Regions from separate parts of the Bradyrhizobium denitrificans genome, predicted to be linked through region 1. Evidence: predicted binding sites of a transcription regulator. Region 1 holds the regulator's gene; each other region holds the start of a gene.
The links. The regulator LexA, encoded in region 1, represses DNA repair genes until DNA is damaged. The targets are predictions, from matches to a motif close to TGTTCNNNNTGTGTTCNG.
Positions count from the first base shown of each region.

Region 2: HL671_RS05605 (helicase-related protein) is a predicted target of LexA. The motif match lies at 4,634-4,651, and genes of this name have one in related genera.
Region 3: HL671_RS00225 (DUF763 domain-containing protein) is a predicted target of LexA. The motif match lies at 2,008-2,025, and genes of this name have one in related genera.

Region 1 is NZ_JABFDP010000008.1:141,934-149,410, reverse strand. It holds gene HL671_RS10660 (glutamine--tRNA ligase/YqeY domain fusion protein) at 1-1,148, shown strand, start outside; gene HL671_RS10655 (hypothetical protein) at 1,175-1,387, opposite strand; gene HL671_RS10650 (ComEC/Rec2 family competence protein) at 1,526-3,814, shown strand; gene HL671_RS10645 (hypothetical protein) at 4,116-4,556, opposite strand; gene lexA (transcriptional repressor LexA) at 4,949-5,647, opposite strand; gene HL671_RS10635 (molybdopterin molybdotransferase MoeA) at 5,849-7,057, opposite strand; gene HL671_RS10630 (alpha/beta fold hydrolase) at 7,191-7,477, opposite strand, start outside.
Region 2 is NZ_JABFDP010000004.1:173,543-181,019, forward strand. It holds gene HL671_RS05575 (cold-shock protein) at 1-207, shown strand, start outside; gene HL671_RS05580 (hypothetical protein) at 325-564, shown strand; gene HL671_RS05585 (hypothetical protein) at 657-905, shown strand; gene HL671_RS05590 (DUF2235 domain-containing protein) at 1,037-2,299, opposite strand; gene rpmB (50S ribosomal protein L28) at 2,645-2,953, opposite strand; gene HL671_RS05600 (DUF3108 domain-containing protein) at 3,544-4,353, shown strand; gene HL671_RS05605 (helicase-related protein) at 4,793-7,477, shown strand, end outside.
Region 3 is NZ_JABFDP010000001.1:68,020-75,496, forward strand. It holds gene HL671_RS00215 (methyl-accepting chemotaxis protein) at 1-150, shown strand, start outside; gene HL671_RS00220 (NUDIX hydrolase) at 174-638, opposite strand; gene HL671_RS00225 (DUF763 domain-containing protein) at 643-1,884, opposite strand; gene HL671_RS00230 (S-methyl-5'-thioadenosine phosphorylase) at 2,064-2,939, shown strand; gene mtnA (S-methyl-5-thioribose-1-phosphate isomerase) at 2,954-4,057, shown strand; gene HL671_RS00240 (HAD-IA family hydrolase) at 4,054-4,692, opposite strand; gene HL671_RS00245 (S1 family peptidase) at 4,780-5,547, shown strand; gene HL671_RS00250 (flavin-containing monooxygenase) at 5,649-7,151, shown strand; gene HL671_RS00255 (response regulator transcription factor) at 7,278-7,477, opposite strand, start outside.

The DNA.
Region 1 (7,477 bases):
AGATCGACATGGCCGCCGGCAACATCAACCTGCGCGACCCCGTGCTTTACCGGATTCTGCACGCCCATCACCCGCGCACCGGCGACACCTGGAAGATCTATCCGAGCTATGATTACGCCCACGGCCAGTCGGACGCGATCGAGGGCGTCACGCACTCGATCTGCACGCTCGAATTCGAGGATCACCGGCCGCTCTACGAATGGCTCCTCGACAAGCTGCCGGTGCCGTCGCATCCGCATCAATACGAGTTCGCGCGGCTCAACCTGACCTACACGCTGCTGTCCAAGCGCGTGCTGACGCGGCTGGTGCAGGACGGCCACGTTGCCGGCTGGAACGATCCGCGCATGCCGACCATCGCCGGGCTGAAGCGCCGCGGCGTGCCGCCGGCCGCGGTGCGCGAGTTCATCAAGCGCATCGGCATTGCGAAAGCCAACAGCATCGTCGATGTCGGCATGCTCGAATTCTGCATCCGCGAGGAGCTGAACCGCACGGCGTTGCGCCGCATGGCGGTGCTGCGTCCCTTGAAGATGGTGATCGAGAACTATCCGGAAGGCCAGGTCGAGGAACTCGAGGCGATCAACCATCCGGACGATCCATCCGCCGGCACCCGCAAGATCGCTTTCGGCCGCGAGCTTTATATTGAGCAGGACGACTTCATGGAGAACCCGCCCAAGAAGTTCTTCCGCCTGTCGCCCGGCACCGAGGTGCGGCTGCGCTATGCCTATTTCATCAAGTGCCGCGAGGTCATCAAGAACGCGGCCGGCGAGATCGTCGAGCTGCGCTGCACCTATGATCCGGCGACCAAGGGCGGCAACGCGCCCGATGGGCGCAAAGTCAAGGCGACGATGCACTGGCTGCCGGCAGCGCAGTCCCTCACGGCCGAGATCCGCATCTACAATCAGCTGTTCGCCAATCCGAGCCCCAACGCCGCCGACTTCACCGCCGACCTCAACCCCAACTCGCTCGAAGTGCTGACCGACGCCCGGATCGAGCCGGCGATCGCGGCAGCCAATTCGGATGCACCGATGCAGTTCGAGCGCCAGGGCTATTTCGTGCGCGATCCGGACTCGACGCCGGACAAGCTCGTCTTCAACCGCACGATCGGCCTGCGCGATACGTTCGCCAAGGAAGTCGCGAAAGGCGGATGATGCGCCCGGCCGGCGCGATCGCCGCCTCAGGTGATCGCGTCATGGCCAGCCTCGGTCAGCCTCGGCACGCCGTTGCTGACCTCGACAAGACCGCGGGCGGTGAGCAGCGCAATATCCTCGTCCGCGACGGGCGAGAGCGCGAGCCGGCGTCCTTTGATGTCTCGCAATGTCCAGCGCAGGTGGATCGCCTTCTCGAGATCGAGATCGGCAAGGGGGTCGTCAATACGGTCGTCGTCCATGCCCCAATAAGCACCGATGCGACCCAAAGTTCCAATCACCATTCGTGCACATAGCTGCGAGATTCGCGTTTTGTTCCGCTAGGCCAGTTCCGCTGAGTTCCGCTAGCCTCTGCTTCCGTAAAATTACGGGGTACCGAGATGGCGGAGCCCGCCAGGCCGCCAGGATGGCGTCGCGGGATCGCGGGCGTGATGGCCGATGTCTGGCCGCCACGCGGCGCGCGGACCGGAGGCTGGCCTGAGGTCGGCGCCGACGCCTGGCCGTCGCTATCCGCCCATCTGACGCGCTGGACGCGCGAGGAGGCCGGGGCTGGCCGGCTGCTGCCCTGGGTGCCGGTCGCCTTCGGCGCCGGCATTGCGGTTTATTTTGCCGCCGATCATGAGCCCGCGCTGTGGGCAAGCGTGCCGACCGCGCTGCTGCTCTGCATCGTCGCCGCGCTGATGCGGCGGCATCCGCTGTTTCCGGCGGTGGTGATGATCGCGGCCGCGGCGTCCGGCTATGCGGTCGCGACCAGCAAGACCGCACGCGTGGCGCATCCGGTGCTGCCTCGGCCGCTTTACTCCGTGGCGCTGTCCGGCTTCGTCGAGGCGCGTGACATCCGCGAGCGCAGCGATCGCATCGTGCTGCGTGTGACCGCGATGGAGAGCGATCGCCACGCGATCACGCTGACGCGCGTCCGGCTGGCCGTGCGCAAGGGCACCGCGCCCGATGTCGGCAGCTTCGTGCAGCTCAAGGCGCGGCTGCTGCCCCCACTGGCGCCGGTGCGGCCCGGCAGCTACGATTTCGCGCGCGACATGTTCTTCCAAGGCATCGGCGCCTCCGGCTTCGTAATGGGCGGGATCACGACGCTGACGCCGCCGCAGGAGGGCGGCTTTGGCCTGCGCTATGGGGCGGCCATGCAGGGCCTGCGCGATGCGATCGACGCGCGCATCCGGGCCCGGCTCGATGGCGACGAGCGCGCCATCGCGACCGCGCTGCTGACCGGCCGGCGCGATGCGATCACGCCTGATGTCAACGACGCGATGTTCATCTCGGGCCTCGGCCATGTGCTCTCGATCTCGGGCTATCACATGGCGGTGGTCGCGGGCGTCGTGTTCTTCGCGGTGCGCGCGCTGCTCGCACTGATCCCCGGCCTCACGGTGAGCCTCCCGATCAAGAAATGGGCGGCTGCGGCGGCTTTGGTCGCGGCGGCGTTCTATCTGCTCCTGTCGGGCGCGGAGGTCGCGACACAGCGGTCGTTCTTCATGACGGCCGTCGTGCTGATCGCAGTCATGGTCGACCGCCGCGCGGTGACGTTCCGCACGCTGGCCGTCGCGGCGATGATCGTCCTGATCGCGGCGCCCGAAGCGCTCGTCCATCCGAGCTTTCAGATGTCGTTCGCGGCGACGCTCGGCCTGGTCGCGCTGGTGCAATTCGGGCTGCCGCGATTATTCGCGACGCCGGACAGGTCCGTCACCGAACGCATCGCATTATGGGGCGGCCGCGAACTCGCGATGCTGCTCTTGGCCTCGCTGATCGCTGGGCTCGCCACGACGCCCTATGCGGCGTTTCACTTCCATCGGATCACGCCCTATGGCGTGCTGGCCAATCTTGCGGCCATGCCCGTGGTCTCGGCGCTGGTGATGCCGGCCGGCCTGCTGGGACTGCTTGCGGCGCCCTTCGGACTCGACGGTCTTTGCTGGACATTGATGGGCTGGGGCATCGACTGGATGATCGCGGTGACGCGCTGGGTGGCGGCGCTACCTGGGGCCGTCGGACGCGTCACGGCGTTCGGCATCGGTCCGCTGATCCTGGCCAGTTTCGGGCTCCTGCTCATCGGCCTGTTGCGGACACCGCTGCGCTGGTCGGGCGCGGTCCTGATCGCTATTGCCACGATCTGGTCCGTCAGCACGCCGCAGCCGGACATCCTGATTTCCGGCGACGGACGCGCGGTCGCCGTGCGCGGGCGCGACGGTCGGCTGCATGTGATGCGGACCGGCAAGGATGTGTTCGTCGTCAAGGAGTGGCTGGCGGCCGATGCCGATCCGCGCGTGCCGTCGGACCCCACCCTGGGAGACGGGGTGTCCTGCGACGAGTCCGGTTGTGTGATGGCCATGGCCGATGGCCGGTTCGTGGCGCTGACGCTGCGCCCGGAGGCGCTGGCCGACGATTGCACGCGCGCGGCACTGATCGTGACGTCGCGCGCTGCGCCAGCGTCCTGCGCAGCCGCCGCGATTGATCGCCAGCGCCTGCAGCAGCAGGGCGCCTTGATGCTGGCGACGCAGGGGGCGGGATTTGCTGTCACACCGGCGCGCGCCGTCGGCACCAGCCGGCCATGGTGGCCAGCCGCCGAGACGGGCGAGTTCGAGCCGGTGCTGACGCCGCGCGCGTCGATGCCACGCGTCCAGGACGCGACACCGCCTGAGGCGGAGCAGGGTGCAGATGATTAGGTCGTTCACGACCGGCGAGGGGGCCGGTTCACCCACGCAATCATCTCAAATGGAACGCCAACATCACGAGACGCTCCGCGGACTCACAAGATGACCGCCGAGCGCCCCATGTTCGTTACCAGATGTTCGTTTCCAGAGGCCGCCAAGCGGCGGCCGCCGGTTGTTGCCAAAACGAGGAGCTGCCGCGCCGCGTCGGTGCGATCCGAAGAATGGGCTTGGCGAATCCAGACTCGGCGAATCCAGACGCGCCGAACGAGGGTGGATTTGCCAAGAAAACGCGAGCGGGTGCCGAGCGGTACGATCAGGTGATGCTGATACGGCGAATCGTCGGGCTTTCTGTCGCCGGAAGCTCCTCCGCAACATCCGGGCGTCGATCGGCTGATGGCTTGGTGACCGGCAGCTGCAGCACGGTTACGCGCTGGCCCTCGCACAGCTGGGTGACAAGCACATGGCGCCCGTCGGCGAACTCAACGGCGTCGTGATGGCGATCGGGGACGTGCTTCTCGATGGTGTTGAACTTGGCCACGCGCTCGCGGATCGTGCGGGTCCACAGCCAGCGGCTATCGTAGCGGACGTCCTCGGCGAACGCGAGCTCGGTGCCGGGGAGCATGCAGACCGCGACGTTGGGCTCGCTTTCCAAGGCGAAGCCACGGGTCGCGGTGCCGCGGAACGTCGTCGAAATCAGCGTCTCGCCGACCTTGGCGGGACGGGAGGCAACGGCATGGAGGCTGTAGTCACACATCGGATCGCTCCTCGTTCAGAGATAGCCGACCCACGCTCCCCCCGGACAGGCGCAGGCCTCTATCAGAGTGGACATCAAGGAGGATGTTAGCGCGCGCTTCGCGGCATTTCTGCGCTGATCTGCACGGCCTCTGCCTGCGCGCGATCACAAGCGTTTGAGCACGCGTTCGAGTCTGCCGCGTTGCACATCCGTTGCACATCATGAGGTGCATTGGCAGAGGGCGTGATTGCTCGCCGCCAGCGGCCGCTGTCGCGCGACGCACCGCTTCCTGAGGTGGCCGCCGCATCGTCCCGACGGCGGAGCTCACTCACGCCCCCGGTCAGTGTTGAGGTCCGCTGATCGTGACGACCGCCGAGCTTGTCGGCGTCAGTATCCGCGCAGCATGTCCGCGATCAGTATTTGCGATAGAGGCCAACCAGCTTGCCCTGGATCTTCACCCGGTTGGGCGGCAGGATGCGCACCTCGTAAGCGGTGTTGGCGGGCTCCAGCGCGATCGAGGCGCCGCGGCGCCGGAAGCGCTTCAATGTCGCTTCCTCATCGTCGATCAGCGCCACCACGATGTCGCCGGTGTCGGCGGTCTCGTTGCGCTGGATCAGCGCCATGTCGCCGTCGAGAATACCGGCATCGACCATCGAATCGCCGCGCACTTCGAGGGCGTAATGATCGCCATTGCCGAGCATGTCAGCCGGAACGCTGATTGTATGGCTGCGGGTCTGCAGCGCCTCGATCGGGGTACCGGCGGCAATCCGGCCCATGACCGGCACCGCGACGGGCCGTTCGCCGTCGTCGAGCGCCGGCGTGGAGGTTCTCACCTTGCCGAGATTCCCCTCGATGACCGACGGCGTGAAACCGCGGCGATTGCTGGCCGCCTGCGACAGCTCCGGAAGCTTGATCACCTCGATCGCGCGGGCGCGATTGGGCAACCGACGGATGAAGCCACGCTCCTCCAGCGCCGTGATCAGGCGATGGATGCCGGACTTCGAGCGCAGGTCGAGCGCATCTTTCATCTCGTCGAAGGACGGCGGCACACCGGCTTCCTTGAGCCGTTCATTGATGAACCGCAGAAGTTCGTACTGTTTGCGCGTCAGCATCTCGACCTGGTCCCCAGTTGGTGTCGTCCGAGTCCCGTGCCGTGCTCCGACGACCAGCGTTCGAGAGCGAAGGGGAATCGGACGATCGCGTTCGCCCGCAACATACTAAAAACAAATCATGAACGGACACTATATGTTCGATGTGTGTTCCGCAATCCCAAAAATATGGTGAACGGACCGGGATTTGCCGGGGAAATCGGCTCAGAGCGGAAGGCGCAGGATCTCGCATGGGCTGCCGGCCGATGCCTTCGGCGCGAACGCCGGGCGGATCACCAGCGCCTGCGACAGCGCGAGATTCCCGAGCAGCGAGGAATCCTGCTGCGTCACGGGGGTTGCGATCAGCGTGCCGTCGGCGCGCTTGTCGAGCTGTGCCCGCAGATAGTCCTCACGCGAATCGTTGGCGCCGAGGTCGCGGCCGAGCAGGGCGGTCTCGCGCGGCAGCTGCGGCTCCCGGCCGAGCAGGCTGCGAATCAGCGGCACCAGAAACAGGATCGCGCAGACATAGGACGACACCGGATTACCCGGCAGACCGATGACGCGCATGCCGGCGAGGCGGCCATGCATCATCGGCTTGCCCGGGCGCATCGCGATCTTCCAGAACGCCATCTCGACGCCCTCGGCCTCGAGCGCCTGCTTGACCAGGTCATGATCGCCAACCGACGCGCCGCCGGTGGTGACGAGAATGTCGGCCGCGGCCTCGCGCGCGCGGCGAATGCCGGCGACGGTCGCTTCGAGCGTATCGGCGGCAATGCCGAGATCGATGGCTTCGGCGCCTTCGCTGCGCACCAGCGCGCGCAGCGCGTAGCCGTTGGAATAGACGATCTGGCCGGGCCCGGGCGTGGATCCCGGCATCACCAGCTCGTCGCCGGTCGCGAGCAGCGCCACCTTCGGCCGGCGCCGTACCGGCAGCGCCGGATGGTTCATGCTGGCGGCGAGCGACAGATCGCGGTCGCTGAGACGGCGTCCGGCCTGCAGCAGCACCATGCCCTGGTGGAAGTCCACGCCGGCGGGCCGGATGTGCCGGCCCTTGATCGCCGGCTCCGTGATCACGACGTGGCCATCCTCGGCGATCGTGTCCTCCTGGATCACGACCGCATCGGCGCCCTCCGGCACCACGCCGCCGGTGAAGATTCGGGCGGTCTCGCCGGGCCCCACGACGCGGTCGAACGGCCGTCCCGCCGCGACCTCGCCGATGACTTTCAATCGTGCCTTGGGCTTGTCGGCGTCGGCTGCGCGCAGAGCATAGCCGTCCATCGCCGACATCGCTTCGGGCGGCTGGGTCCGCAGCGCCGCGAGGTCGCGGGCGAGCACCCGGTGAAACGCGGCGTCCAACCCCACCTTTTCCTCGGCCAGGGGCTCGGCGCCGGCGAGCACTGCAGACAACGCATCGGACACCGGCATCAGGGCCATGGAAGTTCCTTCGGACGGAGACGGGAGGACGACTCGAAAGTCTCGCCTTCTAACCGAACGCACACGGCCCGGCCAAGGTCTAAGCCGCACGCCAAGTTCGCATCAGTCCGCGGGGCCTGCCTCGGCAGCGATCTCACAAGCCCGCGAGAAAGTCCGTGATCAGGCGGGTGACCTCCTGCGGCCGCTCCAGGCTCGGCAGATGCGCCGCTTCGGCGATCGCGCAGCCCGAGCCGTTCGGCAATGTGGCCGCGATCAGGCGGCTTCGCTCCTGGATGTGAGGAAAGTCGGACCCGCCCCAGATGATGCGTGACGGCGCGGTGATCTCGGCGAGGCGCGGGAAGGCGGGTGCCGTGTCGAGGTTGGCGCCGACCGCCGGCGCGCGCAGTGCCGCCAGGTTCTTCTGCAGAAAGCTCGCGCGCA
Region 2 (7,477 bases), on a different contig from region 1:
CCGCAGGGTACCGTTAAGTGGTTTAATGGTCAGAAGGGTTTCGGTTTCATTCAGCCGCAGGACGGCGGAACTGACGTTTTCGTTCATATCAGCGCCGTCGAGCGTGCTGGTCTGGGCGGGCTGGCCGAAGGCCAGAAGGTCAACTTCGACCTGAAGACCGACAAGATGCGTGGCAAGGTCAGCGCAGAGAATCTCTCGCTGGCTTGATCACTGCCAAGCCATTTCACGGATGTACTGAAATGGTTGGTTTGCCCGCTCGATCCTGCGATTGAGCGGGCCATTTGCGTTCGCACGACAACCGCAGCCTTGCGGAAGGAGCTGTCCATGGCGAAGCGAGCCTCGGAGCCATCGCCAGAGAGCGTCGCCAGGGCGCAGCGGCGGCAGATCGCTGCCGAAGAGGGCGCCAAGGCGATGGCCGATACCGACCAACGTGCCGCTGCAATACGCCAGAACATGGCGCGGCTGCGCGCACTCAGGCTTGCCAAGGAAGCCGAGGACGCAATGGCGGGCAATGCTGCGGCCTCTGCGCCAAGTCCCAAGCGACGGAAGAAGGCGCTCCGTTAGAGCGCGCGTTTGTGCGCCTGCTGCTATGGCGTCAGCGCGTGTCCAGGCGAGTGTTTCGCGTCCAGCTGTAATGTCCTGCCGAGGAGGCTGACGTGGCCAGATCCATCGCATTGAACTTGCGTATCGCCAAGGATGATGCGGACGGCGAAGGGAAGACGATCGCGTTTGCGCTGGCGATCGGTTCTGCGCGGCAGGTCTGCCACCTCGAGACCAGCTTCTGCACCCGCAATCAGGCCTTTGCCTATTTGCAGCGAAATCGCACCGTGTTCGAGCAGCGGGCCCGCGAATTATTTGCCCGTGGCGAAGTCACGGATGGCGTCATTCATCTGAAGATGATCTGACATCTCGCCGCCAGGCGGCGCCCTGGTCGCGGCAGCATAGCCGCCGGTGCGGCGCCGACCGGCGCTCGAGCATGATCCGGACAGCCGCAACGGGGTGTTCGAAAGCGCCTGCTCCAACCAACATCGCTATCTTAGTCCGCCTTCTGCTTGATCGGCAGCGGTACGCGTTCATAGGTCGCCGGCAGGTTCACCGGTCGATAGTCCTTCGATTCCGCGATTCGCATCAGGACGCTTTCGTGGATGAAGGCGCCGTCGGGGATGAAGCGCGGCTCGCAATTCGGAATGTAGAAGCCGAAATGCACCTTGCGTTCCGGCCATTCCTTGTATTTGGCCTTCTTGGGAAGATATTCGAGCAGACGCCAGGCTGGCGTCATCGAGTGATGGAGCTGACCCTGGACGCTCGGGGCGACATAATGAAACGGGCTGTTCTTGCGCTGAACGCCCCAGGCCAGCTGGTTGACGGTGCGCGGGTTGACCGCGAGCCCGGCCTCGACCGCCTCATCGATCATCCATAGCAATGGATATTTCGACGCCGCCGATTGCGCTTCCGGATAGCCGCCGCCGACGTCGCAATGCACGCCGGCGAACCACACCTGCTTGGCATCCTGCGGCCGCGCCTGCGCCTTGTTGAAGCGGTTTGGCGTGAAGGTCTGCGGGATGTTCCATGCCTTGAGGCGGAACATGCAGCGCCGCTCGTCCATCGCTGCCGCTTGGCGGAAGATCTTCACGCTCGGATTCTGGATGGTGAAAGCGAGTTCTTCCAGGCTGGGCCATGCAAGCAGGCGATCGGTGCGCGGCACGATGACGCTCGCGACCGTATCCCATACGCCCACGAAGTGGATGGTCGGCCAGCGTGACGACGTGATCCGCGCGAATTGCGCGGCCTGGTCGTCGCGGCTTTCCGGAATCGGTCCGTCTTCCTCGGTGCTCTCGAGCTCGGTGGTGACGCCGCGCCCGGCCTTCGGATTGTCGGACGAGTATTTCTTGTAGGCGATCACGCCCGAGCCGGCGAGATTGATCTGATCAGGAGAGATCAATCCGACCTTGTGAATGAGTCCGGCCAGCACGCGTACAGTATAGGCGCCGCGCGAGAAACCGAACAGGAAGATGCGGTCGCCGTCTTCGTAATGCGTCGCGAGGAAGCAATAGGCATTGATGACGTTGTCGTCGAGCCCGTAGCCGGTCGCAAGCCCGAGCACCATGTTGAAGTTGGCTTTGAAGCGATGCCAGCTGTCGGGCTGCGTCAGCGTGCCGACACCGGGATCGTAGAACACCGCCTGATGCGGCGACGTCTTGTCGGTCTTGCGCAGGCAGCGATAGAGCTTGAGGACATTCGAGATGTTCTCGCTGATCTCGTTGCCGGTGCCGTCGCAGCAGATGACAATGTTCTTCATGGCAGCGTAATGCCCACAATAATTCTACCGCAACGAGTGTAGAGCATCCGACGAAGCTTGGGGAGATTGGTTGGCAGTGGCGATCGGCTCGCGTCGTCGACAGGTGGCGGGCGTGCTCCGGACGGCGATGTCGCTCGATGATGAGGCTGCGTTGTGAACTTCCGGTCGCTGGTCTTGGTCGCACGTCGCCCGTCGCGCGAGGTGTTCGTGCCTGCAGTCAAGTGTCGTCCAGGCGCTGTCGGGCGTCGTCAAACAGAAACGGCCGGATCCTGCGATCCGGCCGTAGTTTTACTCGACGTGCTCAAGCGGGGCCTTGATGCACCCGCTTTCGCGTCATTGATGAATTCAGCTGGCCTTCGCGACCGGCGCTGCCTCGGCAGCCTTCTTTTCGATCGCGCGCTTCAGCTCCAGCGCGCGCGGCGACAGCGTCGCGGCGTTCGCCTTCAGCAGATAGGCGTCGAGGCCGCCATTGTGGTCGACGCTCTTGATCGCATTGGTCGAGACGCGCAGGCGCACATTGCGGCCGAGTGCATCCGAGATGAAGGTCACGTTGCACAGGTTCGGCAGGAAGCGCCGCTTGGTCTTGATGTTCGAGTGGCTGACCTTGTGGCCAACCTGGGGGCCCTTGGCCGTCAGTTCACAGCGCCGCGACATGGCAATAAATCCTCTCTCATCCCCGCACCCTTCGTCCGCCAGTCTCGGCGGGCCGCGGGGGTCCAAAACTCGTCCAGCTCTTCTCTGGGAGATGCGGTCCTATAGGGGGGATGCGGCTTTTCGTCAAGGTTTTGAAGGCCGCAGCGAAACACGATGGCTGCGGCCCGCCGATCGATGGGTCCTCGCCGCGCGCCGCACGGGATGAAGCTGCGGGCCGGGCGCGAACGCCGGCGGATCGAAAAGCGGGCGTACAATCAATGGTATAGGGGGCAGTTTAGACCATATAAAGGGCGTATTCGCGGGCGATGGATCGGATCCCGGTGCGAGCAGGGCGACGCGGCAAAGCAGGCGCCGGCGGGCAAGGCGCAAGCCCAGCCTCCGGCAGATGTCTGGGCGCGGTTGTGGCGGGCGGTTGGAGCGCAAAGCGCTGGACAAGCCGCTATTGTCGGATGGTTCGCGTTGTTTGAAGGCGTTTTTGGCTTAAGTAGCAAGGACGACGCGCCGGGGTGATCCGGCGCACAGGCAGGCGGATCGGCAGGATCATCCCTCACGTGAGCATCATTTCGGCTTCCTCATTCCTCTCCTGTCGGCTGGTCGCGGCCGGTTCCGCTCTCGGCCTGCTGCTGCTGGCCCAGAACGCCCAGGCGCAGGCCCGGCTGGATGCGCAATATGAAGCTTCGCTCGCCGGTATCCCTGTCGGCAAGGGCACCTGGGCGGTCGAGATCGGCGACGACCAATATGGGGCCTCGGCCCAGGGGGGCACCGCCGGGCTGCTCAAGAGCTTCTCGCAGGGGGCCGGTACCGGCGCAGTCCAGGGACGTGTGGTCAATGGTGCGCTGGTCGGCCAGAGCTACCAGGCCTCGACCACCACGGGGAAGAAGTCCGAGCAGATCCACATCAATCTGCAGAACGGGAATGTGAAGGATTTCGCCATCGAGCCGACGCCGCCGGTCGATCCCGACCGTATTCCGGTGACGGATGCGCATAAGCGCGGTGTGCTCGATCCCATGACGGCCTCGCTGGTGCGCGTGCCCGGCAATGGCGAGCTGCTGGCGCCGGATTCGTGCCGCGGAGCGGCGCCGGTGTTCGATGGGCGCATGCGCTACGAGCTCAAGCTCGACTACAAGCGCATGGAGAACGTGAAGGCCGACAAGGGCTATCGCGGCCCGGCGCTGGTCTGCGCGATCTATTTCACGCCGGTGGCGGGCTACATCCCTGATCGTCCCGTGATCAAATATCTGGCTCAGGCCCGCAACATGGAGATCTTCTTCGTGCCGATCGCGGGCACCCGCGTCCTGGTGCCGTTCAAGATGGTGATCCCGACGCCGCTGGGAACCGCGATGCTGGAGGCCACGTCCTTCATCACCCAGGCGACACCGCACGTCGCCAAGACGCAGTAGCGGCAGACTCTCATCGCCGGCGGCTGCCCTGTGAACGTCCGAGCGCAGCCGAAAGCTTGGCTCACACGCTCGCGTCATCGCCGTTTTGCGCGAATCCGTTTGACTCTTTCCTTATTCTGATTCGACTCAGACCCTGTGACCATGCGTGGCGGTTCCATGGCGAAAGCGTTGCTTGTGGACTGGCCAAAAGCTTGATCTAGTGGAGTGGTCAACGCAGAGCGCGAGATGTTGCGGTGAACGAAGCCGGAAAGGCGATGGAGTCAGCGATTCCTTCGTGATTCGTTCTCAAGGCGTTCCGAAGCTTAAGCGGCGTCACTATATACGTCACAATGTGAGACAAGGGCGAGGATCGCAGCCGCTTCAGAACCCCGACAAATTCAGCATCCATCGCGCCTGACCCGCGCGCCTACAACGCCGGCCCGAGACCCAAATTTAACGAATGGCTTTTTCGTCTTCTTCGGCTGCCTCGCCTTTCGAGCGCACGCCCGATCGCGTTGCCGGCAACGGTGTCACCGCCGTGCTCGGCCCGACCAACACCGGCAAGACGCATCTGGCGATCGAGCGCATGCTCGCGCATTCCTCAGGGATCATCGGCCTGCCGCTGCGGCTGCTGGCGCGCGAGGTCTACAACAAGATCGCCGACCGGGTCGGCAGCGAGGCGGTGGCGCTGATCACCGGCGAGGAAAAGATCAAGCCGAAGGCTCCGCGCTATTGGGTCTCGACCGTCGAGGCGATGCCGCGCGATCTCGATGTCTCGTTTCTCGCCGTCGACGAGATCCAGATCGCCGCCGATCTCGAGCGCGGCCACGTCTTCACCGATCGGATTCTCAACCGCCGGGGTCGCGACGAAACACTGCTGCTCGGCGCTGCGACGATGCGCCCGATCATCGAGCGGCTGTTGCCGGGCGCCTCGATGGTGACGCGGCCGCGTCTGTCGCAACTCGAATTCGCCGGCGACCGCAAGATCACGCGGCAACCGCGCCGGACCGCGATCGTCGCCTTTTCCGCCGACGAGGTCTACGCGATCGCCGAGCTGATCCGGCGCCAGCATGGCGGCGCCGCGGTTGTGCTGGGCTCGCTATCGCCGCGAACGCGCAACGCGCAGGTGGAGATGTTCCAGAACGGCGACGTCGACTATCTCGTCGCCACCGATGCCATCGGCATGGGTCTCAATCTCGATGTCGACCACGTCGCTTTTGCCTCCGACCGCAAATATGACGGCTATCAGTTCCGTCGTCTCAACCCGTCGGAGTTTGCTCAGATCGCGGGGCGTGCGGGCCGTGCAACGCGTAACGGCACCTTCGGCACCACTGGGCGTTGTGCGCCGTTCGAGCCGGAGCTGGTCAACGCGCTGCAGAACCATACTTTCGATTCCGTGAAGGTCCTGCAATGGCGCAATTCGAGGCTCGATTTCGCGTCCCTGAGCGCGCTGCAGGTGTCGCTGGCGCTGGCGCCTGCGCATGAGGCGCTGACGCGGGCGCCGATCGCGGAGGATCTGCGCGTGCTCGATCACGCCGCGCGCGACGCCGAGGTGCGCGATATGGCCCATGGCGCGGCGGCCGTCGAGCGTCTGTGGGAGGCCTGCCAGATCCCGGATTATCGCCGGCTGTCGCCGGCGGCTCATGCCGAGCTCGTGACCACGCTTTACGGGTTTCTGATGCAGAAAGGGCGGATTCCCGATGCCTGGTATGCCGCGCAGGTCGATCAGGCCGACCGTGTCGACGGCGACATCGACACGTTGTCGGGCCGGATTGCACAAATTCGCACCTGGACCTTCGTCGCGAACCGACCGGATTGGCTGCGTGATCCCGACTATTGGCAGGGGATTACCCGCGAACTTGAAAATAAATTGTCAGACGCCCTTCATGAACGGCTCACGGAGCGTTTCGTTGATCGTCGTACCAGTGTATTGATGCGGCGCCTGCGGGAGAACAGTGTTTTGAATACGGAAATCGGCAAGACCGGCGAAGTGATCGTTGAAGGGCACACGATCGGTCGCCTCGATGGATTCACCTTCGCGCCCGACGCCGCTGAGGCTGGCTCTGAAGCCAAGGCCCTGCAGGCTGCCGCCCAGAAGGCGTTGGCTGGCGAGATCGAGGCCCGGGCTGAGAAGCTGTCCAATGCGCCGGACGAGCATCTCGTGCTGACCGCCGACGGCACCATCCGCTGGACCGGCGATGCGGTCGCCAAGCTCGTCGCCGCGGACGACGCGCTGCATCCGCGGCTGCGGATCATCGCCGATGAGCGCCTGACGGGCGCGGCGCGCGACAAGGTGCAGGCGCGGCTCGATCTGTGGCTGAAGACCCATATCGAGAAGCTGCTCGGGCCGCTGTTCGAGCTGTCCAAGGCCGAGGACATCACGGGAATCGCGCGCGGCATCGCCTTCCAGCTGGTGGAAGCGCTGGGTGTCATCGAACGCGCAAAGATCGCCAACGAGATGAAGGATCTCGACCAGCCCTCGCGGGCGACCTTGCGCAAATATGGCGTGCGCTTCGGGGCCTATCACATCTATGTCCCGGCTCTGCTCAAGCCCGCCGCGCGGGCGCTGGCCGCTTTGTTGTGGGCCGAGAAGCAGGGCAATGTCGACATGTCGGCGCTGACCGGCGCACAGCATCTGGCGAGCTCGGGCCGCACGTCGTTCCCGGTCGACAAGGCGTTGCCGCGCGATGCCTATCGGGTGCTCGGCTACAAGCAGGCCGGCGAGCGCGCTGTCCGTGTCGACATTCTCGAGCGCCTCGCCGATCTGATTCGTCCCGCGCTGGCCTGGCGTGAGAATGCGCCGGGCGAGAAGCCAGCGGGGGCCTTCGACGGCCGCAGCTTCGTCGTGACCCAGGCGATGACCTCGCTCACCGGGTCGGCCGGCGAGGATTTCGCCTCGATTCTGCGCGCCCTCGGCTACCGCATGGAAAAGCGCCCGCCGCTTTCGCCGAAGGTGGTCGAGCAGCCCGCAGAGTCGCCGGCGGCAGAGGTTTCTCCCGCTGCGGCGGAGGCGACCGGCGAGGCCGTGGTGGCAGAGACGCCGTCGGCCGATGCGGTCGAGGCGAGTTCCCCCGAGCAGGCTCCGACCTTGGCGGAAGCCGCCGTCGCGCCGGTGACCGAGCAACTGATGGCCGCGCCCGAAGCG
Region 3 (7,477 bases), on a different contig from region 1:
ATGCAGCACATCGTCGGCGTCCGCGAGGCCTCTGGTCAGGTCGGCGCGGCGGCGGCGCAGGTGCTGAGCGCGGCGGCCCAGCTCGGCAGCCAATCGGATCAGCTCAAGACCGAGACCGGCCGATTCCTCGGCAACGTTCGCGCGGCGTGAGCCCGGCGGCGAAGGGAGACACCTCACCCGTCGCCGACGATCTCCGCGAGACGATCGAGCAGCACGGCCTGCGCCGAATTGATGCGTTCTCTCGCCTCGGCGAGGCCGAACCAGGCGGCGCGGTCCACCTCGGGAAAGCGTCCGATGCGGCCGCTGCGTGGTGGCCATTCCAGCTCGAATTCGTTGCTGACGATGGCATCGGCATCGAGATCGGCCTCGGCAGCGAACGCCTCGACCACCTTGCGGCCGCGCTGCTTGATCTCGCCGAGCCCGATCAGTGGCGTGGTCACCGCGGTGCCGAGCTCCTCGGCAAATTCGCGCCGCGCCGCCACCTCGGCGTCTTCTCCGGCGCCGAACTCGCCCTTCGGAATCGACCAGGCGCCGCGATCCTTGTTGCGCCAGAACGGCCCGCCTGGATGCACCAGCAGCACCTCGAGCTGGCCGCCGGTTCGGCGAAAGGCGAGCACGCCCGCGCTGCGCGCCGACATGCCGTCAAGCCTCGCCGGTGCGCTGAATGAGATCGCGCTCCCAGCCGAACACCGAGCGTCCGTCGAGATCAGGCGACGCAGCCCGCTCGGTGGCGATGAAGGCGTCGAGCGATGGGCCGGACGCCGTGCGCTCGAGCCGTCGGGCCTGGTCGTCGAGCCGCTTCAGCGCCGACATCGCCTCGTCGCGGCCGAGCTTGGCCTGGCCCACCGCCGATTTGAGCACGCGGATGGTCTCGTCATAGACCTTGATGGGAACGGGATAAGGATGCCGATCCTTGCCGCCATGCGCCAGCGAGAACCGCGCCGGATCCGTGAACCGATACGGCGCGCCATGCACGACCTCGGCGACCATGGCGAGCGAACGCACGGTGCGCGCACCGACGCCGGGCGTCAGCAGCAGCTCGGGGAAGTCCACCGGCCCGCGCTCGGCCGCCGCCGCCAGCGTGCCGTGCAGCCGGCGCGCAAACACGTCCTTCGGCCTGACATCGTGATGGGCGGGCATGATGAGGTGCGGCAGCAGGCCCTGCGCCGGCTCCGGCGTGCTGAGCCGCGCGAACTCGGTGACGAGGCGGTCCGGTCCGAACTCGGTCAGCAGCTCGAGCTGGGCCTTGCGCGAAACCGCGGCGCGTCGGTCGGTGAGATTGACGATCTCGCCCTGGGCGGGGCCGTCGATCGCGCTATGCGGGGCGTCGACGAAATCCGCCAGCTGTTGCGAATGCCAGTGGTAGCGGCGGGCCTGGCGGGCGTCGCCATTCATGCCCTGCTGCACGACGGTCCATCTGCCGTCGGCGGTGACGAAGAAGCCGTGCAAATAAAGATCGAAGCCGTCCTGCACCGCGGCGCTGTCGACCTTGGCGACGAGCTTGCTGGTGCGCACCAGATCCTCGCCATCGAGGCCGAGCCGGTCGCTGAGCAGGCGAAGCTCGTCCGGCGTCTTGCGCGAATGCTCGCCGCGGCCGCCGCAGACATAGATGCCGAGCTCTCCGGACAGCGGCTTCAGCCCACGCTTCAGCGCACCGATCACGCTCGTGGTGATGCCAGAGGAATGCCAGTCCATGCCCATCACGGCGCCGAACGACTGGAACCAGAACGGATGCGACAGCCGGCTGAGGAATTCGTCGCGGCCATAATGATGCACGATCGCCTGGGTGATGATGGCGCCGAGCGTGGCCATGCGCGTGCCGAGCCAGGCCGGGACGCGCCCGGAATGGAGTGGAAGATCGGCGCTGCCGGTGCGTCGGGCCATCGGGACCTTGCAAAGCGGGACTGTCCCGTCAATGTAGCAGACGGCGGGCCCGAGCGCGATCCATCCGGCAGCGGCGGCCGACAGCATGGGGACCGACCGGTCATCATGGCTTCGGATGGGTGCTGTTCCCAATTCCTCCCGGAGCTGGCATTCTTGCTCTGCTTGGCGATGAGGGTCATATGACAAAGGCTGTGCTTGGGATTATCGGCGGCTCGGGCATCTATGATCTGCCCGGATTGGAAGCGGCCCGCGAGGAGGTGATCGCAAGCCCGTGGGGCGAGCCGTCGGCGCCGTTGCGCCGCGGGACCATCGCGGGACTGCCGATCGTCTTCCTTCCGCGGCACGACAAAGGGCACCGGCTGTCCCCGTCCGACATCAACTATCGCGCCAATATCGATGTGCTGAAGCGTGCCGGGGTCACCGACCTGGTGTCGCTGTCGGCCTGCGGTTCCTTCAAGGAGGAGCTGCCGCCCGGCACCTTCGTGCTGGTCGACCAGTTCGTCGATCGCACCTACAAGCGCGAGAGTTCGTTCTTCGGCAAAGGATGCGTGGCGCATGTCTCGATGGCGCATCCGGTCTCGCCGCGGCTGCGCATTCATCTGGCGGCTGCGGCCGAGGCCGAGGGCATCGCGATCGCGCGCGGTGGCACCTATGTCTGCATGGAGGGGCCGCAATTCTCGACCTATGCCGAAAGCATGACCTACAAATCCGCGGGCTATTCCGTCATCGGCATGACCAACATGCCGGAAGCCAAGCTCGCACGGGAGGCTGAGATCTGCTACGCGACTGTGGCGATGGTGACGGATTTCGATTGCTGGCATCCGGACCATGATGCGGTGACCGTGCAGGACATCATCCGCGTGCTCACCACCAATGCCGACAAGGCCAAGGGACTGGTGGCCCGGCTCGCCCGCGAATTTCCGCGCGAGCACGAGCCGTGCCCGATCGGCTCCGATCGAGCCCTCGACACCGCCCTGATCACCGCGCCCGAAGCGCGCGATCCCGAACTGCTGAAAAAACTCGATGCGGTCGCCGGCCGCGTTCTGCGCAACTGAGCTGAGGGCGGGCGATGAAGGTCGACGGCAAGCATTATCGCAGCATCTGGCTCGATGTCGACGGCTGGTCTGTCTGCGCGATCGATCAGCGCCGGTTGCCGCATGAATTCGTGCTGGCGAAGATCACGACCTGCGAGGAGGCGGCGGAGGCGATCCGCAGCATGCTGGTGCGTGGTGCGCCACTGATCGGCGCCACCGCCGCGTTCGGCATGGCGCTGGCGATGCGCGACGACCGCTCCGATCCGGGCATCGACCGCGCCTATGAGATGCTGATCGCGACGCGTCCGACCGCGATCAATCTCAAATGGGCGCTCGACACGATGCGCACGATGCTGCGCCGGCTGGCGCCGTCGGAGCGGCGTGACGCCGCCTATGCGCGCGCGGTCGACATCGCCGGCGAGGATGTGACGATCAACCAGGGCATCGCCAAGCACGGCCTCGCGCTGATCGAGGCGGCCGCGGCGCGCAAGACGCCGGGCGAGGTCGTGAACGTCCTCACCCATTGCAACGCCGGCTGGCTCGCGACCGTCGACTGGGGCACGGCGACGGCGCCGATCTATCTCGCGCATGATCGCGGCATTCCGATCCATGTCTGGGTCGACGAGACCCGGCCGCGCAACCAGGGCGCCTCGCTCACTGCCTGGGAGCTCGGTCATCACGGGGTGGCTCATACCGTCATCCCCGACAATACAGGCGGCCATCTGATGCAGCACGGCATGGTCGATCTCGCCATCGTCGGCACCGACCGCGTCGCGGCCAATGGCGATGTCTGCAACAAGATCGGTACCTATCTGAAGGCGCTCGCGGCCTACGACAATGGCGTGCCGTTCTATGTCGCGCTGCCATCGCCGACGATCGACTTCGCGGTCGGCGAGGGGCGGCAGATTCCGATCGAGCAGCGCAGCGCCCAGGAGGTCACCGAGATGACCGGCCGCACGGCGGACGGTCGCATCGAGACCGTCCGGATCGTTCCTCCGGGATCACCAGTGGCGAATTACGGCTTCGACGTTACCCCGGCCCGGCTGGTGACGGGATTGATCACCGAGCGCGGCGTCCTGCAGGCCGACGGCGCGGCACTGGCGGCGGCATTTCCGGAGCGGAGCAGCGCGGCGAACTAAGTGAGCCTGAGCCCGGTCGCGGCCTCGAGCTCGGTGATCGCCTGCGATGCGCTGACCACCTTGATCGTCGTCATGCCGAGGGCCCGCGCTGGCTTGAGGTTGACGCCGAGATCGTCGAGATAGACGCAATCGGCCGGATTGACGCCGAGCGCCTCGATCATCATCTGATAGATCCGCGGATCGGGCTTGCGCAAACCGATCTTGGCCGATTCGATGACGTGGTCGAACAGCGCCATCACCTCGGCGACGTAGAACGAGCGCCCGCTTTGGCTGCCGATCGCGTTGGCCGGCAGATTGTTGGTGATACAGCCGGTCTTGCACTCCGACTTGATCCGGCGGAGCGCCTCGACCATCTCGGGGCGGAGATCGCCGGCAAGCAGCGGCAGCACCTCGCGGCCGCTGACCGCGGCGCCGCCGAGCGCCAGCGACTCCTCGGCGAACAGCCGGTCGAACGTGTCCAGATCGATCTCGGCGCGCTCGAATTTCGCCCAGGCGTTCTCGAGGTGATTGGCGGCGTTGGTGTTCCGGATGATGTCGGCGGGATAGCCGCGCTCTCTTTCGAACCGCGCAAACGCCTCGAATGGCGATGTCGTCATGACGCCACCGAAATCAAAGATCACCGCCTCGACCATGATACTCTCATCCCCGCTCGATCTGCCGATGATCGCTATCATGGGACGCCGCGCTTGGCGATATCGCCGCCAGCGGCTATGTGTGCCGCGATGAAGCTCCTCGCCGCCACAGCTGTCACCGCCCTGCTGGTCTCCTCCCCGGCCGCCGCCATCGTCGGCAATGCGCCGGCTGTGACCGATGGCATTGGGCGGTCCGTCGTCACCATCGTCGGCTCGCGTGGTAATTTCTGCAGCGGCGCCTTGATCGCGCCGAAGCTGGTGCTGACCGCGGGCCATTGCGTGCAGCCGGGCGTCGATTATCGCATCGTGGAATATGATCGCGAGCGCAAGCCGGCCCTCAAGACGGTGCGGCGCGTGGCTGTGCATCCGGGCTTCAGCATGCAATCCATTCTCGCGCATCGCGCCACGGCCGATGTCGCGTTGCTGGAGTTGGCGGCTCCTGCGCCGGAGCGCGTTGCGGCGGTGCTGGGCGTGCCGCAATCGCCGCTGGCGGCCGGCAATATCTTCACGGTCGCGGGCATCGGCGTCGCGATTCCGGGTGATGGCAAAAGCGGCGGCGTGGTGCGCGCCGCGCCGCTGGTCGCGACCGGCAGACCGGGCACGTTGCAGATCCGGCTCGTCGATCCGGCGACGCAGGGCGCGAAGCCCGGCCTTGGCGGCTGCACCGGCGATTCCGGCGGGCCTGCATTCGAGACGCAGGCGCAGGGGCCGGTCCTGATCGGCGTGGTCTCATGGTCGACCGGGCCAAATCTGGGCGACGGCTGCGGCGGCATGACCGGCGTCACGCCGCTCACGCTGTATCGCGAGTGGGTGCTGCAGACCGCGCGGCAATGGGGCATGCCGCTCGGCGGAAATTGACGGCATCGCCGCCATGAGGCGGCGCGCTGCGACGGGTTGACCGTTGTCGTGATCAGGTTCAGCCTGTTACGCGAGGAAACAACAACCGTCCAAGGACAACAATGAACGTCATCGCGCCCATCCGGGAGGCTGCGTCCTCTCAGGCGACTGAACATTTCGACGTGCTGATCGTCGGCGCCGGCATCTCGGGCATCGGCAGTGCCTATCAGCTTGCCAGGCAGATGCCGGAGACCCGCTTCGTCATCCTGGAGAGCCAGGACAGTTTTGGCGGCACCTGGCGCACGCATCGCTATCCCGGCATCCGCTCCGACAGCGATCTGCATACGTTCGGCTACAGCTTCAAGCCGTGGGTCGGACCGCCGATCGCGACGGCCGAAGAGATCCTCAAATATATGGGCGACGTGATCGACGAGAACGACCTCGGCCGTCACATCCGCTACGGTCATCGCATCCTGTCAGCCAGCTGGTCCAGCGCGACCAATCTCTGGACGGTTCACGCGGTGAAGGGCACGGATCAGGAGCCCGTCACCGTCACGGCGAATTTCCTCTGGATGTGCCAAGGCTACTATCGCCACTCGAAAGGCTATACGCCGGAGTGGCCCGACATGGCAAAGTTCAGGGGCCGCATCGTGCATCCGCAAAGCTGGCCGGAGGATCTCGATCTCGCGGACAAGCGCGTCGTCGTCATCGGCTCCGGCGCGACTGCGGCAACGATCCTGCCGTCGATCGCCGGCAAATGCGCGCATGTCACCATGCTGCAGCGTTCGCCGACCTACTTCCGCATCGGCCGCAACGCCATCGAGCTGGCCGAGGAGCTGCGCCGATTGCAGGTCAAGGAGGAGTGGATCCACGAGATCGTCAGGCGCAAGATTCTGTTCGAGCAGGATTGGTTCACCAAGCGCTGCCTCAGCGAGCCGGATCAGGTGAAGAAGGAGCTGATCGGGCAGATCAGCGCGATCCTCGGACCGGAATATACCGCCAAGCACTTCACGCCGACCTACCGCCCGTGGCGGCAGCGCATTGCGTTCGTGCCGGATGCCGACCTGTTCGAAGGCATCAAGAGCGGCAAGGCTTCCGTCGTGACCGACGAGATCGAGCGCTTCACCGAAGACGGAATCCAGCTGAAGTCCGGCGATGTGCTCAAGGCCGACATCATTGTCACGGCGACTGGCTTCGATCTCTGCGTGCTCGGCGACATCGCGTTCACGATCGACGGCAGGCCGCTCGACTTCGCAGACACCGTCACCTATCGCGGCATGATGTTTACGGGCGTGCCAAATCTGGCCTGGGTGTTCGGCTATTTCCGCGCCAGCTGGACATTGCGCACCGATCTGGTAGCGGACTTCGTCTGCCGACTGCTCGTGCATATGAAGGAGAAGGGCGTGCACAAGGTCACGCCGACGCTGCGCCCGGAAGACCACAACATGCCGCTGCTGCCCTGGATCGATCCGGAGAACTTCAATCCGGGCTACATGATGCGCAACATGCATCTTCTGCCCAAGCGCGGCGACAAGCCCGAATGGCAGCATAGCCAGGACTATTGGAGCGAAAAGGACCAGATTCCTGCCATCGATCTGGATGATCCGGCGTTCCTGTACGGGTGAGCCGCCGCAGTCGTGCCCCGTCGCGCGCTAAAATCCGGTGCCATCCCGGCGAAGCCTGGCGACGCTGCGCGTCGACAGGCTTGCCCGGGATGACGTTGTGAGTTGTCAGCGACCGCTGAACGTACCTCAGCTCTCCCGCCGCGTCAGGCCGGTGGCGATTGCAGCTGCCGCGGTGCGGTTCTCGACGCCGAGCTTGGCGTAGATCTGCTCCAGATGCTTGTCGACGGTGCGGGGGCTCAGTCCGAGAATCTGCGCAATGTCGCGGTTGGTCTTGCCCTTTGACAGCCAGGACAGCACCTCCGCCTCGCGTACGGTGAGACCGAACT